DNA from 4 places in the Bordetella sp. genome. Region 4 is predicted to be linked to each of the others. Evidence: predicted binding sites of a transcription regulator. Region 4 holds the regulator's gene; each other region holds the start of a gene.

What was found. The regulator sigma-54, encoded in region 4, starts transcription at its own class of promoters, with help from an activator protein. The targets are predictions, from matches to a motif close to TGGCANGNAANCTGCTTT.
Region 1: the regulator sigma-54 is predicted to act here: its motif matches at 1,984-2,001, upstream of atzF (allophanate hydrolase).
Region 2: the regulator sigma-54 is predicted to act here: its motif matches at 1,915-1,932, upstream of ACO1P8_RS05975 (urease accessory protein UreD).
Region 3: the regulator sigma-54 is predicted to act here: its motif matches at 1,680-1,697, upstream of ACO1P8_RS08775 (MSMEG_0572/Sll0783 family nitrogen starvation response protein).

Annotation. Positions count from the first base shown of each region.
Region 1 is NZ_JBMQQZ010000077.1:60,930-64,505, reverse strand. Features, by position in the region: gene ACO1P8_RS15325 (ABC transporter substrate-binding protein) at 1-141, opposite strand, end outside; gene atzF (allophanate hydrolase) at 221-1,942, opposite strand; gene ACO1P8_RS15315 (DUF2322 family protein) at 2,245-2,577, opposite strand; gene ACO1P8_RS15310 (MFS transporter) at 2,620-3,576, opposite strand, start outside.
Region 2 is NZ_JBMQQZ010000020.1:2,704-6,279, forward strand. Features, by position in the region: gene ACO1P8_RS05965 (HupE/UreJ family protein) at 1-563, opposite strand, end outside; gene ureA (urease subunit gamma) at 630-932, opposite strand; gene ACO1P8_RS05975 (urease accessory protein UreD) at 951-1,823, opposite strand; gene ACO1P8_RS05980 (LOG family protein) at 2,172-2,855, opposite strand; gene polA (DNA polymerase I) at 2,854-3,576, shown strand, end outside.
Region 3 is NZ_JBMQQZ010000039.1:10,143-13,718, reverse strand. Features, by position in the region: gene ACO1P8_RS08785 (MSMEG_0568 family radical SAM protein) at 1-101, opposite strand, end outside; gene ACO1P8_RS08780 (Nit6803 family nitrilase) at 64-1,128, opposite strand; gene ACO1P8_RS08775 (MSMEG_0572/Sll0783 family nitrogen starvation response protein) at 1,145-1,627, opposite strand; gene ACO1P8_RS08770 (aminotransferase-like domain-containing protein) at 1,991-3,361, shown strand; gene ACO1P8_RS08765 (isocitrate lyase/PEP mutase family protein) at 3,369-3,576, opposite strand, start outside.
Region 4 is NZ_JBMQQZ010000091.1:51,589-55,164, forward strand. Features, by position in the region: gene ACO1P8_RS20030 (hypothetical protein) at 1-197, opposite strand, end outside; gene ACO1P8_RS20035 (hypothetical protein) at 363-695, shown strand; gene ACO1P8_RS20040 (RNA polymerase factor sigma-54) at 760-2,238, opposite strand; gene ACO1P8_RS20045 (PRC-barrel domain-containing protein) at 2,523-2,975, shown strand; gene ACO1P8_RS20050 (sigma-54 interaction domain-containing protein) at 2,995-3,576, opposite strand, start outside.

The DNA.
Region 1 (3,576 bases), on a different contig from region 4:
GAAGCCGATGCGGATTTTGGGCGTCGATTGGGCGCGCACGATCGCCGGCATGGCCAGCATGCCGGCGGCGCCTGACTTCAGCAGTCGACGGCGGCCGCCGTCGACCGTTGCGGGAGCGGGTATGGATAGGGTGTTGCGCATGATGGAATTCCCCTGGGTCGGTTTGTGGTGGTGCAATGTCGATCGATCAGCGGGCGCGTCCCGCCCGTGTTATCAGGTCCTAAACCGGCGGCGTCGCGCGCGCGGCGATGTAGGCGCGCCAGCCGCCATAGGTGCTGACATCCTGGGCGCCGCTGAACGCGTGGTCCTCGCATACGAAACCGTGTACCCAGCGCCCGTCGGCCAATTCCAGGCTGCCCAGCGCCAACGGCGGCGGTACGAGCGCCAGAAAGCTGCCCAGCGCGGCCAAGGGCACTTGCCAGACTTCGATGTCGATGCCGACCCCGCCGTGCGCCACACGCCGCAGTCCCGGCTTGGCCGGCACGGTGCCGTTCAGGGCGTACAGCCGATACCGCGGCGCCGTCCTGGTCGTTTCCGCCAGGCGGGCGCCCCGCTCGGTCAATTGCGCGTTCAGCGGCATGCCGGAAAGATGCGCGCCCACCACGGCCAGGGGCAGGTGGGTGGCGGGGCCCGGCAGCAGGGCCGCGATGGGTTCGGGCGCCGGCAGCGGCGTCCCGGTCGCCCCTTGCGGCAGCTCCGTGCCATGGTGGAAGCGCTGGCCCAGCTCGGCCAGTTGCCAGTCGCTGCCCGCCGGGCCGATCAGCGTAATGCCGAAGGGCAGGCCGTCCGCACGCAGGCTCGCCGGCACCGCCAGCGCGGCATAGTCGAGCAGGTTGACGAAGTTCGTGTAGTGGCCCAGCTCGCGGTTGCGCACGACCGGTTCGGCCCGCATCGCGGCAATGGTGCAATGGGTCGGCGCCGTAGGCACGCACAGCAGGTCGATATCCGTCCACATGGCGTCCGTGCGCTGCGCCAAGCCGCGCAGCCGGTGCTGTGCGCGGTAGAGATCCGCCGCGTCGTAGCGCCGGCCCGCGGCGAGAATGTCGCGTACCGGCTGGATGACCGCATCCGGATGCATGTCGAAGAACTCCCGGACGGCGGCATAGCGTTCGGCCACCAGCGCGCTGTCGTAAAGCATCGCCGCGGCTTCGGCCAGCGGCGCATAGTCGATCGGTACCAGCGTGCCGCCCAGCGCCTGCATTTGCCGCAGGGCCTGCTGCCATGCGGCCTGGGACAAGGCGTCGCCGAAGAATTCCGGCCGGGCCGGGACACCGACGCGGAAGTTCACCGGCAGCGGGGTCGTGGCCATCGGCAGCTTGCGGGAGTAGGGGTCCCGTGGGTCGTGGCCGCAGGCTGCTTCCAGTACCTTCACCGCGGTGGCCACGGTGCGCGCGAGGATGGACACGCAGTCCACGCTTTGCGCGGCGGGCAGTACCCCGTATGCGGAGATCAACCCCCGGCTGGGCTTCAGTCCGACGATATTGTTCAGCCCCGCCGGCACACGGCCTGAACCTGCGGTGTCGGTGCCCAGGGCGAAATCCGTCTCGCCCGCCGCGACCACATAGGCGGATCCGGAACTGGAGCCCCCGCTGACGTAGGCCGCGTTGAAGGCGTTGGGTACGGCCCCATACGGCGAACGCGTGCCGTTCAAGCCGCAGGCGAACTGGTCCATATTGGTTTTGCCGGTCAGGACCGCGCCGGCGGCGAGCAGGCGTTCGACGGCCGCGGCGTGCTCGCGGGGCACGTAGGCGAAGTCGGGGCAGGCGGCCGTGGTGGGCTGGCCCGCGACATCGATGTTGTCCTTCACGGCGAAGCGCAGGCCGGACAACGGCCCATCGGCCGAAGCACCGGCGATAGCCGTGAACCTGCGTATCCACGCCGGATCGGACGTCGCCGCCGGCAGGTCCGGCAGGGTGGGATAGTCAGGCGAAGGAGTCGGCATGGCGGCGATGGCTCAATAGATATCCAAACTTGTGTACAAGTTAAGCAAGGCGCATGCCAATTTGCCGTGCCTGGGAAGGCGGTGCTTCGGCAGGCGGGCGCGCACGAGGAAGGGGCGTGCCGGGCACCGTCCCTGTGCATTGCACGGGGACGGTGCGGTCGGTCACCAAGGGATGGGGCGCGTAGCCCCGGGGATGCGATCGGTGGGGCGCATCGCCGCGCCGTCGATCGCGCGGCGCGGGCGGGGGGATTCTTTTCGGCTGCCGGCCGGTAGGCGGCGGCCGGACGCGGCGCGCGTGTGGCTTAGCCGGCGGCCTTGACGTCGATGCGCAGTGCTTCGCCGCCGGCGGCGGTCGCCAGCAGGCGATCGACGTTCGGATGGGCGCCAGGGCGGTTGCGCGCATCGGCCGTGTGTTCGGCGAATACGGCCAGTCCGTGTTCCGCGGCCTTGGCGTCCAAGGTGCCGAAGGCGTGCGAAAGGTAGTGGTAGACGGCCAATGAACCTTGCTTGCCCGGCTGGTTTTCGATGCTGGCCACCACCTTGCCCTGGGCGTCGATCAGGTCGATGGAGCCGATCCCGTCGATAGGGGGCAATTGACGCAGATTGTCCTTGAAAACGTGGGACGGCTGGATCACGGAGGTCATGGTTTTTTCCTGGATTGCTTGCGGGCCGTCATGTTATCCGAGGGGCGCGTCGCGCCCCGATACGGCCGTCATGAATGCCCCCAGGGCGAACAGCGCGCCGGCGGCGCATACCGCGTTCCATCCGCCCAGGGCCCAGGCCGCGCCCGCCAGGCCCGAACCCGCCGCACCACCCAGGAAAAACACGCCGACGAAAATGCCGTTGATGCGCCCGCGCGCCTCGGGCCGCAGAAAATTGATCGCGCGCCGACCCAGGGTCTGGTCGCCCGTTACCCCCACATCCAGCAGTACGGCGGCGGCTCCCATCGCCAGCAGCGGCCACCATGCGGCATGTGGCGCGGGCGCAGCCATACCGGCCCAGGCGGCCAGCCCCAGCGCGCCCAGCAGCACCGCGTGCGCCGCCAATGTCGCGCCGCGTGTCCAGCCGCGATCGCCGAGTCGTCCGAACAGCGGAGTGACAATGGCGCCGCCCGCGCCGGCCAGCGCGAACAAGGCGATGCCGCGCTGGCCCAATCCGAAGGGCGGCTGCGCCAGGCGCAGCGCGACGGCCGTCCAGAACAGGCTGAACGCGCCCATGACCAGGCTGGCCGACAGGGCGCGGCGCCGCAGTACTTTTTCTTCGCGCAACAGGCGCCAGAGCGAACCGATGAGCGCCGGATAGGAGGCGCTGGCGGCGGGCTGCCGGGCAGGCAGGCGCGCCGCCAGCACCGCGGCCAATAGCGCCATGGCCAGCGCGCTGATGCCGTAGAAGGCGCGCCAACCCCAGGCGTCGGCGATCAGGCTGGCCAGCGGCCGCGACAGCAGTATGCCCACCATCAGTCCGCCCATCACGTCGCCGATGACCTGCCCCCGCCGCGCCGGCGACGCCATGTGCGCCGCGATCGGAACCAGTACCTGGATCGCCGAGCAGGCCGCGCCCAGCACGAACAAGGCCGCGAGCAGGGCCTCGGCGCCGGTGCAGAACATCGCGGCCGCCGCGGCGGCGATGGCGAC
Region 2 (3,576 bases), on a different contig from region 4:
CCCAGGCCGGCGATGCGAGGCAGCCAGGCATGCGCCCGGCGCATCGCCACACCCGCGGCGATGCCCGCGCAATGCAGTCCGATCGTGGCCGCCATGAAGCCGGCGATATAGGCTGCCGCGCTGGCGGTTTCGGGCAGTTCGTAGCCATGCGCATGGCCGTGGAAGAAAGCGAACAGGGCAGCGATGGCGGCGCCCGCCCACTCCGGCAGGCGGGCGCGCGCCGCTACCAGCAGGCCCAGCACCAGCAGAGAGGCGGCGATCATCGGCTCCACCGCCGGCATGGGTACGCGCGCCAGGCCGAACAGCGCGCCCAGCAGCAGGACCGCGGCGAAGGACAGCGGCGCCACCCAGACGCGGCGCGCCGTCAGCGCGCTCCATAAGCCGACCGCGATCATGGCGCAAAGGTGGTCCGCGCCCGTCAGGGGATGCAGCAAGCCGGCCATGGCGCTCGACGCCATGCCCGCGGCCTCGGCAATGTGTTCCTGCAAGGGATGCGCGGCGGCGGCGCCGCAAAACAGCAGGGTGGCGCTGGCGACGAGTGCCGCGATACGTGGGCGGTTCATTTTCTGGTCTCCATCGGCAAGGGAGTGTTTATCGGACAGCAGGGCGAAGGTCATGCAGCAGGGACATCAGGCAATGGGGTGGTGAACGGTGACCAGCTTGGTGCCGTCGGGAAAAGTCGCTTCGATCTGCACGTCCGGAATCATCTCCGGGACACCTTCCATGACGTCTTCGCGTGTCAGCAGCGTGGTGCCGTAGTCCATCAGGTCGGCGACGGTACGTCCATCGCGCGCACCTTCCATCAGCGCGGCGCTGATGTAGGCGACGGCTTCCGGGTAATTCAGTTTCAGGCCGCGTGCCTTGCGCCGTTCGGCCAGCAGCGCGGCGGTGAATATCAGGAGCTTGTCTTTTTCACGGGGGGTCAGCTTCATTGAAGGATCCAGGGAATGTCAGGTCGCCCAGAGGCGGAGAGGACGGCCGGGGACGCCATGCACCAGCGGGCGCAGCCGCAGCCAAAGGGCGGCGAACAAATGGCGCAGCAGTTCGATATGGGCGCCCGCGGCGCGAACGAGCAGGATGCCGGGCGTGGGACTCGTGACGCCGGCGCGCAAATCTGCCTGGAAGGGAAGGTCGGGGGCCAGGGCCTCCGCCAGCGCCGGCGTGCAGGACGCGCCGGCGGCCCACAGCGTTCCGTAGGCGGGCAATCCGGCCAGTCCTTGCGGCGCCTGCCTGAGCGCGGAATCCGCTCGCATGCGTTGCCGCTCCGTCCACAGCAGGCGGCCTGCGCCGTCCATCAGGCGAAAATCCGTCCGCAACTGGCCGGCGGACCAGGTTTCGCCGGCGGCCTGGCGCCCCAGCAGCGCGGCATCCCAACCCAGGGCCGTCGCACCCGCGGCCAGGCGGATGTCGATGTGCTGGTGGGCGTGGCTGTGGTCGAAATAGATGTTTTCCAGGGGCAGCCAATCGAGGCGCGCGTCCTTGCCGACGCGGATGTCCAGCGCCTGGCGGGACGGATGCAGCGGATTGGCCTTGTACCATTTGGTAGCCCCCGGCGTGGTGAAGACCGCGTGCGCGTCCGCCTCCAGTTCGATGTCCAGGTGCAATGTGTCGCCGCTGGCCAGGCCGCCCGGCGGATGCAGCAGTGTCAGGTGGCAGATGCCATCGCCGCCCTCCGGGTACAGGGGCTTTTGCACGGTAAGCGGGCCGACGTGTTGCCGCCGCGCGAGCACTGTGCGTCCCTGCCGATGCACCAGGCCCAGCCGCAGGCTCGCCAGCCATCCCCCGGTGTGGGGAATGTCCAGGATGGGGGCGAGCGCGTCCATGGGAGGTCGATATCCAGAGCGAGACGGAACGGTGGGCAGGCTGACGGTTGGGCGCCGCCTGGGGCGGGCGACCGTCGTGGTTGCGCAACATGACGCAAAATGTGTGCCATATTGCGCGGCTTATAGGGTGTGCCGTGGGGCACCGTGGGGACCCGTGTTGCCCCGGCGGGGGCGATGGCCATTGCCTTGTTCGGGGGGCAGAGAAGGGAGCCTCGGCGCCGCCCCGGTGCGCCAGCCGCTGCCAAACCGACGCATCTGCCAACATTTGCACCATAAAGGTGCGTCAAGATGCACCAAATCGCGCTTTCATGCACCGGTTCGGCGCGATGGGGCGGTGCGTGGTGCGTGTCAGGCGGGCAGGGAGGGCGCGTATTGCTCAGGCGACAGATACCGCATATGGAAATCGATAATGCGGCTGACGACGACCTTGGGATCGTCCTCCACGATGAACAGCTCCAGATCGTGCGCGCCTATCATGCCGTTGCTCAATACGGTCTTGGCCAGCCAGTCGACCGCGCCGTGCCAGTAATCCTTGCCCATGAGCACGATCGGTGCCGGCGGCACCTTCCCGGTCTGGACCAGCGTCAGCGCTTCGAATAGCTCATCCAGTGTGCCGAAGCCGCCGGGCAACGCCACGTAGGCGAAGCTGTGCATGAAGAACGTGGCCTTGCGGGCATAGAAGTATTCGAACATCAGGCTGATGGTCTGGTACTCGTTATTGTTGGCCTCGTGCGGAAGCACGATGTTCAGCCCGACGCTGGTTCCGCCGGTTTCGAATGCGCCTTTGTTGGCGGCCTCCATAATGCCTGGCCCGCCGCCCGCGATGATGGCGAAGCCGGCTTGCGCCAACGCGGCCGACAAGGCCTCGGCCTGCGCGTAATACGGCGATTCCCGGCTGACGCGCGCGCTGCCGAAAATGCTGACGGCCGGACCCAGCTCGCGCAGCTTCTCAGCCGCGGTCAGTATCTCTGACATAATCACCGGTATTTGCTTGCCGGCGGGAGTCTCCCTGCCATCTTCCTTCTTGATCATGAATAAAACCCTGTTGCTGGTTGACGGTTCTAGCTATCTGTACCGCGCCTATCATGCCATGCCTGATTTGCGGAACGCGCAGGGCGAACCGACGGGGGCGTTGTACGGCGTCGTCAATATGCTTCGCAAGCTGAAGCAGGACTATGACGCGCAGTATGCAGCGTGCATTTTCGATGCCCGGGGCAAGACGTTCCGTGACGACCTGTATCCCGAATACAAGTCGCATCGGCCGCCCATGCCGGAAGACCTCGCTGCGCAGATCGAGCCGATACACGAGGTGGTGCGGGCACTGGGCTGGCCCGTTTTCGCCATCGAGGGGGTGGAAGCCGATGACGTCATAGGCACGCTCGCGCGGATCGCGACCGAGCACGGCATCAAGACCATCGTCTCCACAGGCGACAAGGACCTGGCCCAATTGGTGGATGACCACGTCACGCTGGTCAATACGATGACGGGAGAAACACTGGATCCCGCCGGCGTCGTCAAGAAATTCGGCGTGCCCCCGGAACGCATCGTGGACTACCTGATGTTGATTGGCGATGCGGTGGACAACGTGCCCGGCGTCGATAAGGTCGGCCCCAAGACTGCCGTCAAATGGCTGACGGAGTTCGGTTCCATCGACAAGCTGATGGAAGCGGCGGAAAACATCAAGGGCGTGGCCGGTGCCAACCTGCGGTCGGCCGCGGCGCATTTTCCCTTGACCCGCGAGCTGCTGTCCGTG
Region 3 (3,576 bases), on a different contig from region 4:
AGGACCGCCTTATGATCCGACGGACCCGCACCGCCCCGGCGGCTGGCCGCGCCGGCACCGGGATCAAGCAGCCTGAGCCCTGACGATTGCAGCTCCGTCATCAGCTGGCGGTTCGCACTGACCGGCGAAAGCGGTGTTTCCATGATCGGCCTCTTCGGAAAACGGTGTAGCGGTGTCGGCGGGACGTTCGCCGGGATTCTTGGGAAATGCGTGCGGCGCCGCGCGCCGATCGATGGCCAGGCTAAGCAGTTCCGGGCGCGCGTAATGCCCCACGCTGTCCATCATGCGCTTGCGCTTGATGATCAAAGAGAGGTCGAGATCGGCTACGAGCAGCCCTTCGCCTTCGCGCAGGGGCTCGACCAGATGGTTGCCTTCCGGCCCCACGATGGCGGTATTGCAGCCGCCTCGCAGCGCCTTTTGCAGCGCGGGGTCCGGCGTGATGGAGGCAATCTGGCGATCCGTCAGCCACCCGGTGGCGTTGACCACGAAGCAGCCCGATTCCAGCGCGTGATGCCGGATCGTGACCTCGATCTGTTCGGCGAAGACCGGCCCCACCATGGAGCCGGGAAACTGACTGCAGTGGATCTGCTCGTGCTGCGTCATCAGGGCGTAGCGCGCGAGCGGGTTGTAGTGTTCCCAACAGGCCAGCGCGCCGACGCGGCCGACGGCCGTCTGCACGACCTCCAGCCCGCTGCCGTCGCCCTGCCCCCAGATCATCCGCTCGTGAAATGTCGGCGTGATCTTGCGGCGCCGCTGCAACAGCCTCCCGTCGGCATCGAACACCAGCTGGGTGTTGTAGAGCGATCCATGATCGCGTTCGTTCACGCCCAGCACCACGACGATGCCGTTTGCGCGCGCCCGCTCCGACACCGCCTGGGTGTCAGGGCCAGGCACGACCACGGCGCCTTCGTACAACCGCATATGCTCCGCGCCCGAAAGCACCGGCGGCTTCACAAACGAGAAGTACGGGTAGTACGGCACGAAGGTTTCGGGAAACACGATCAGGCCCGCGCCCTGGCGCGCGGCATCGTCGATGGCCTCGCATACCTTGCGCAGCGTGCCGCCCGGCGTCTCCAGGTCCGGAGACATCTGTACCGCGGCGACCCGTATGACACGTTTGTCGTACATGGCTGTTTCCCGTGGCCTATAGCGTCCAGGTGTCGAGGATGAAGGCGTTGTCGCGCCGGTGCAGCAGCACGAGATCCAGCACGTCCAGCGGATTGATGGGCCGGATGCCTTCGATCAGCGACGGCTCTCCATGACCGTACAGCGCCTGCAATGCGAAGCGGCAGGCGTAGACCTTGCCGCCTTCCTGCATGAACTTCTCGATCTGTTTATTGAAGTTCTGGTGCCCGGGAAATGCTTCGTCGCCCAATGTGGGGAAGCCGCGCTTGACGCCCAGCGTCACGCCAGGCCCGTAGAGCAATACCGAAGTTTCGAAGCCCTTGCGCTGCAGTCGCGTGGCCTGGAGCAGGTTTACGAAGCCGATGGAGCCTTCGAAGGCGACGGTATGGAAGGTGACCAGCGCTTTTTCTCCCGGCTCGGCCTTGACGTCTTCGAATACTTTCTCTTCGTAGTCGACCAGGAAGTCGCCTTTTTCGTGAGCGGGTTTGGTGACGGCGGGCATGGGATGTTCTCCAGAGAGATGAACGGAATACGCGGGGCTGCGTACGGCAAGTCTTGCAACGCCCATGCCATCGAGGGCGGTGTGAAATGCGATCAACATCCAATCAAGCGGAGTGGATTTGGCTTGCGCACGCCATCGGTGCCGGCCGGATGCCGTCCGCGCGGCTCACATCAGCGCCGCCGGAGCGCCCGCGTGCACCGACGATGTGCGATCCGCGGTCAATGGCGAACCGTACCGGTGCGTGGCGCGCCGGTACGGTGCAAAACGTCCCGGCGAGGCTCGCGCCCGGGGTGCTACTCATGTCATCGCCCTTGTGCCACCATTGCGCCATCCGCCGTTCACATCGATCCGGAGCAACAAGAGATGAGCTATTCCACGCGCCACTGGATAGGGAAACTCGCTCGCAGCGAACGCCCCGTCTACCTCCTGCTGCCCGAGCTGATCGAACAGGACATGGAGCAAGGCCGCCTGACATCGGGCGACCGCCTCCCCCCTTTGCGCGAACTGGCGGAAGCACTCAGCCTGGACTACACGACGGTGGCGCGCGGCTACGCCGAAGCCCGCAAACGCGGCCTGGTCGAATCGCATCCGGGCGCGGGCACTTACGTCAAAGGGGGCAATCCCTCGCTGGTTTCGCGCGGTGGAATCAGCGCGGAAATGAGCATGAATCTGCCGCCGGAGCCGCGGTCGGCCGCCTTGCTGGCGCGGGTGCGCAGAAGCGCTTCCTCGATTTTCGACGCCGACGATTTCTATGGCTTGCTGCGATACCAGGAATTCGGTGGCATGGCAGCGGACCGCGATGCGGGCGCGCGATGGCTGCGCCGCCAGCTGCCAGGCGTTAAAGGCGATCTGGTCCTGGTGTGTCCCGGTATACACAGCGTGCTGCTGGCATTGATCTCGCAATTGGTGCCGCACGGCGAATACCTCTGCGTGGAATCGCTGAGCTATCCCGGCATCAAGGCCATCGCGACACAACTCGGCGTGAAACTATTGCCGCTGCCGATGGATAGCGACGGCATCCGCGCCGATGCCTTCGAAGACGTCTGCAGATCCCTGCGCCCCAAAGCGCTCTATTGCAATCCGACGGTACAGAATCCCACTGCGATCACGATTCCGGCGCGGCGCCGCGAAGCGCTGGCCGACGTCGCGCAGCGCTATAACGTGGCCATCATCGAAGACGATCCCTACGCCATGCTGCCGGCGCAGATGCCGGAGCCCTTGACCTTGCTCGCGCCGGAGCTGTCCTACTACATCACCGGTTTCTCGAAGTGCCTGGGTGCGGGCATGCGAACGGCCTACGTCAAAGCGCCGGATGCCCTGCGTCGTGAAAGGCTGGCGGCGACGATGCGTGCCTTCACGGTGATGTCCTCGCCCATCACGAACGCGCTGGCGACCCGGTGGGTCAACGACGGGACGGCCGAAGCCATGCTGGAGGCCGTGCGTGCCGAATCCGCGGATCGCCAGGACCTCGCACGCAACGTGCTTGACGGCATGTCCTACACCGCCGACCCGGACGGGTTTCACCTCTGGCTGGAACTCCCGCCCCACCTGTCGTCGGTGGGGTTCGCCAAAAATATGAGGGACAAGGGTGTATGGGTCGTCGCGAGCGCGGCCTTCGCGACGGACGGCGCGCCGCCGTCGGCGGCGCGGGTCTGCCTGGGTGGCGCGATGACCTGGTCCGAATGTTCCGCCGGCCTGAACGTCCTGCGCGACGGGCTTCTCGCGGACGCCTGAGCGGTCTTTAGTCCAGCCGCAGCAACGTATCCTCGAAGGCATGCTGGGCGGATGCGCCGAACAACTCGTCGAAGCCGGCGACGCCGCGGTCGATCTCCTCAGGCCTCATGCCCGGGAATTCCTTGCCCGCCAGCGCGTCCAGGGCACCGCGCATCCCCGCGACCATGCCGCCCGGCAGCAGGGTGGTAAGGCTGACGCGGCGCACACCCAACCGT
Region 4 (3,576 bases):
TCGCGCGTGGCCTTGGCTTCTTTTTGGCAAACGTCTTTTTCGTCGCCCTTCATGCCATCGCATTTCTTCTGGTCGGCGCGATACTGCGCATCGATTTCCTTGTTGGTCATCGGCGCCTGGGTCTGAGCATGCGCGGTGAAAGTCACCGCCGGGATACTCAATGCGATGGCACTCAGAGAAAGTTTGATGATGCTCATGACGCTACTCCTCGTTGTCGTCTACAGGCCGATTGACCTGGCCCTCGACGGGCTGGTTCTTCGAGCAAGCTGCGTACCCGAGCGCAATATTCCCCAACCATGCGTCGATAGGCATAGCCCTTGCTGTGTGCGTAGTCCCAACTCGTCACACGAAAGGAGATCGGAATGAAGTTCAGTCGTCTCACCTCCATGTTGATTCTCGCCGCGGCTTGCGGGTCCGGTGCCGCGTTGGCGCAGCAGAATGCACCTACCACGCCTTCCACCACGCCGAACGACTCTACCGCCACGCCGCCAAGGAATGACAAGGTACCGCCGGGCACGCCTGCGCCCGCGCCGTATGCGAGCCATCCTGCCGGCACCGCGCCGGTTACGCGGGATAGTTCCGGCAGCGACCTGCGAAAGGAAAAGGAACCGCGCATGCCCTCGGATATGAAGAACACCAACGTCTCGCCAACGAAGGGCGGCGGCGCGCCTTATACGGATACGGGCAAGCGGTAAGGACCTTCGCCGCGCGGAATGACGAAGGGGCGCCGCGGCGCCCCTTTTCGATATGCCTTCGCGGTCAGTACTGCCGGCGCATGTCGGCGGGCGGGTACTTCAGCTGTCCACGGTACTTCGATACGGTGCGACGCGCCACCACCACGCCTTGCTGGCCGAGCAGTTGCGCAAGGTCGACATCGGATAGGGGCGTGGATGCATCTTCGCCGTCAATCATTTCCTTGATCAACGCCCGCACGGCGGCGGCCGAGCAGCTTCCCCCCGTGTCCGTATAAAGTTCGCGGGAGAAGAAGTGCTTGAATTCGAAAATGCCGCGTGGCGTGGCCATGTATTTATTGCTCGTCGCGCGGGATACGGTGGACTCGTGGATTTCCAATTCATCGGCGATCTCGCGCAGCATCAACGGACGCAGGGCGATCTCTCCGTACTCGAAGAACGTTTGCTGGCGCAGAACGATCGCTTCCGCCACGCGCTGTATGGTGCTGTAGCGTTGTTCGACGTTGCGGATCAGCCAGCGTGCTTCCTGCAGCTCTTGTGCCATCGGCGAACGGTCGCTATAGCGTGCATTGCGGAACAGATCGGCGTAGGCCCGATGCAGGCGTGCGCGGGGCATCGCCGCACGGTTGGGTGTGACGATCCATTGGTTGTTGAACTTCTGTACGACGACATCGGGCACCACATAGCTGGAATCGGCTTGTGAATAACGCAGTCCGGGGCGAGGGTCCAGGCGTCGTATCAGCGAGCACGCTTCGCGCATCGCGTCGTCGCTGCATTGGCACGCGCGGACCAGGCCGGAAAAATCGTGCTTGCCCAGGCGTTCCAGTTCGTGTTCGACGATGTGGATTGCCAGATCGCGCGCGGGCGTTGTCTCGTCCATCGCGACGAGTTGCAGCTTCAGGCATTCCGCGAGGTTGCGTGCCCCCAGGCCGGGCGTGTCGAGCTGCTGAACCAACTTAAGGGCGACCTCCCATTCCTCGGGCTCGGGTGGGGGATCGAATACCCCGTCCCCGGCGAGTTCGGTCAGGTCGGTTCGCAGATAGCCTTCTTCGTCCAGCCCCTCGATGATGTACTCGGCCATCAGGCGATCGCGTGGCGCCAGTCGGTAGCTGCACAGTTCGCTGCATAGCCGGTCGCGCAGGTCTTCGGTGCTGCGGGCCCACTGGCCGACGTCGCTGTCGCCATCGCCCGAAGCGCGGGCCGCGGGGTAATCGCCGGAATACTCCGATTGAATGTCCGGCAGCTCGGGTAGCTCGACCACGACTTCCGGCGGAGCTTCCGTCAGAGCGGGATTCTGCATATCGGACGCGCCGGCCAAATTTTCGTGGAGCGCCGTATCCGTGGCCGGCGTGCTCGCCACGCCGGAGTCGGCCGGTGCGTTATCGTCCTCGCCTTCCTCGAGGAACGGGTTTGTCGCAAGTGCTTGCTCGATTTCGCGGGTAAATTCCAGCGCGGACATCTGCAGCAGTTTTACCGACTGCTGGAGCCGCGGCGTCAGGCTGGTCTGCTGACGCGCCCTGAGTTCGTACGTGGCTTGATGTGCCAATTGCTGTCTCCGTCTGACTGCAGGGATGAAAACGCCCATCCCATTCAAGACAAACATAAGCAAGGTGCATGCCAATTTTCAGTCGACCCCGTGCGACCTGACGGACCCCTGGCAAGCCCGCGTATTTATTGGCTTTTCAAGGCACGCCGCATGCTGGCGTAGGGATAGGTGGATCGCTGGATGCCGCCAAGCCCCCGACTTTGCCGGACGGATTTACCAGCTCATGTAATAACTGCCAGACGCCTCCAGGATCGCGGCGGCGGCGTCATTCCCAGGAGGTCGATATGGAGCATGGCCGAGATACCGTCGAACCCGGGCACATTGCCGCCGCCGGCTCGCCGGCCGAGACGCGGATCGTCGGGTCGGCAAAGAAATCCGGCGCCGGCCCCGGGCCGGAAGTCATGGCGGCGGCCACGCTGGAGGGGAACGACGTCCTGAACCTGTCCGGCGAAAAGTTGGGCGTTTTGCAGGACATCATGATCGACGTCGGCAGCGGCCGCATCGCTTATGCCGTGCTGGCACGAGGCGGTGTCATGGGGATCGGCGACAAGCTGTTCGCGGTGCCGTGGAGCGCGTTGACGCTGGACACCGACCGCAAATGCTTTCTGCTGGATATCGACCTGGAGCGTCTGCGCAACGCCGCCGGCTTCGACAAGGACAATTGGCCGCGCATGGCTGACCCCGCCTGGGCTGCGGGGGTCCACGAGTACTATGGGCAGCCCCCGTATTGGTCGTGACTTTGCCGCGAGTCCGGGATTACCCGGAGTGCGAGGTCGCGGATCCGTCGTAGGTGCCAAGCCGGTTGTACAGCGTCTTAAGGCTGATACCCAGCGTGCGGGCGGTCAGGCGCTTGTCGCCCTGGTGATGAGCCAGTGTCGCCAGGATCAATTCCCTTTGTGCCTGCAGCAGCGAGGTTCCCACGGACATCTTCAACGTGCCATGGGCAACCTGCGCCTTGGACTGTCGCCGTGACAGCGCCGGCGCGGCGATCTCGACCACGTTATCGGCCAGAATGTAGGCGCGATGGATAGTATTCTTCAATTCCCTGACGTTTCCCGGCCAGTCGTATGCCAGCAGGGCGTCGGATGCACGCTTGGAGAAGACTTTGTTGGTTCCCTCGGCCGCGTTGAAGCTGTCCAGGAAACGCTGTGCCAGGTAAGGCACGTCTTCCAGCCTTTCCCGCAGGGGCGGCACGCGCAGCGGCACCACGGCCAGCCGGTAGAGCAGGTCCTCGCGGAAGCGGCCCTCGTTGACGGCCGTGTATGGGTCCCGGTTGGTGGCGGCCACGATGCGGACGTTTACCCGAACCGGGTGGAGTCCGCCGACGCGATGAAAAGT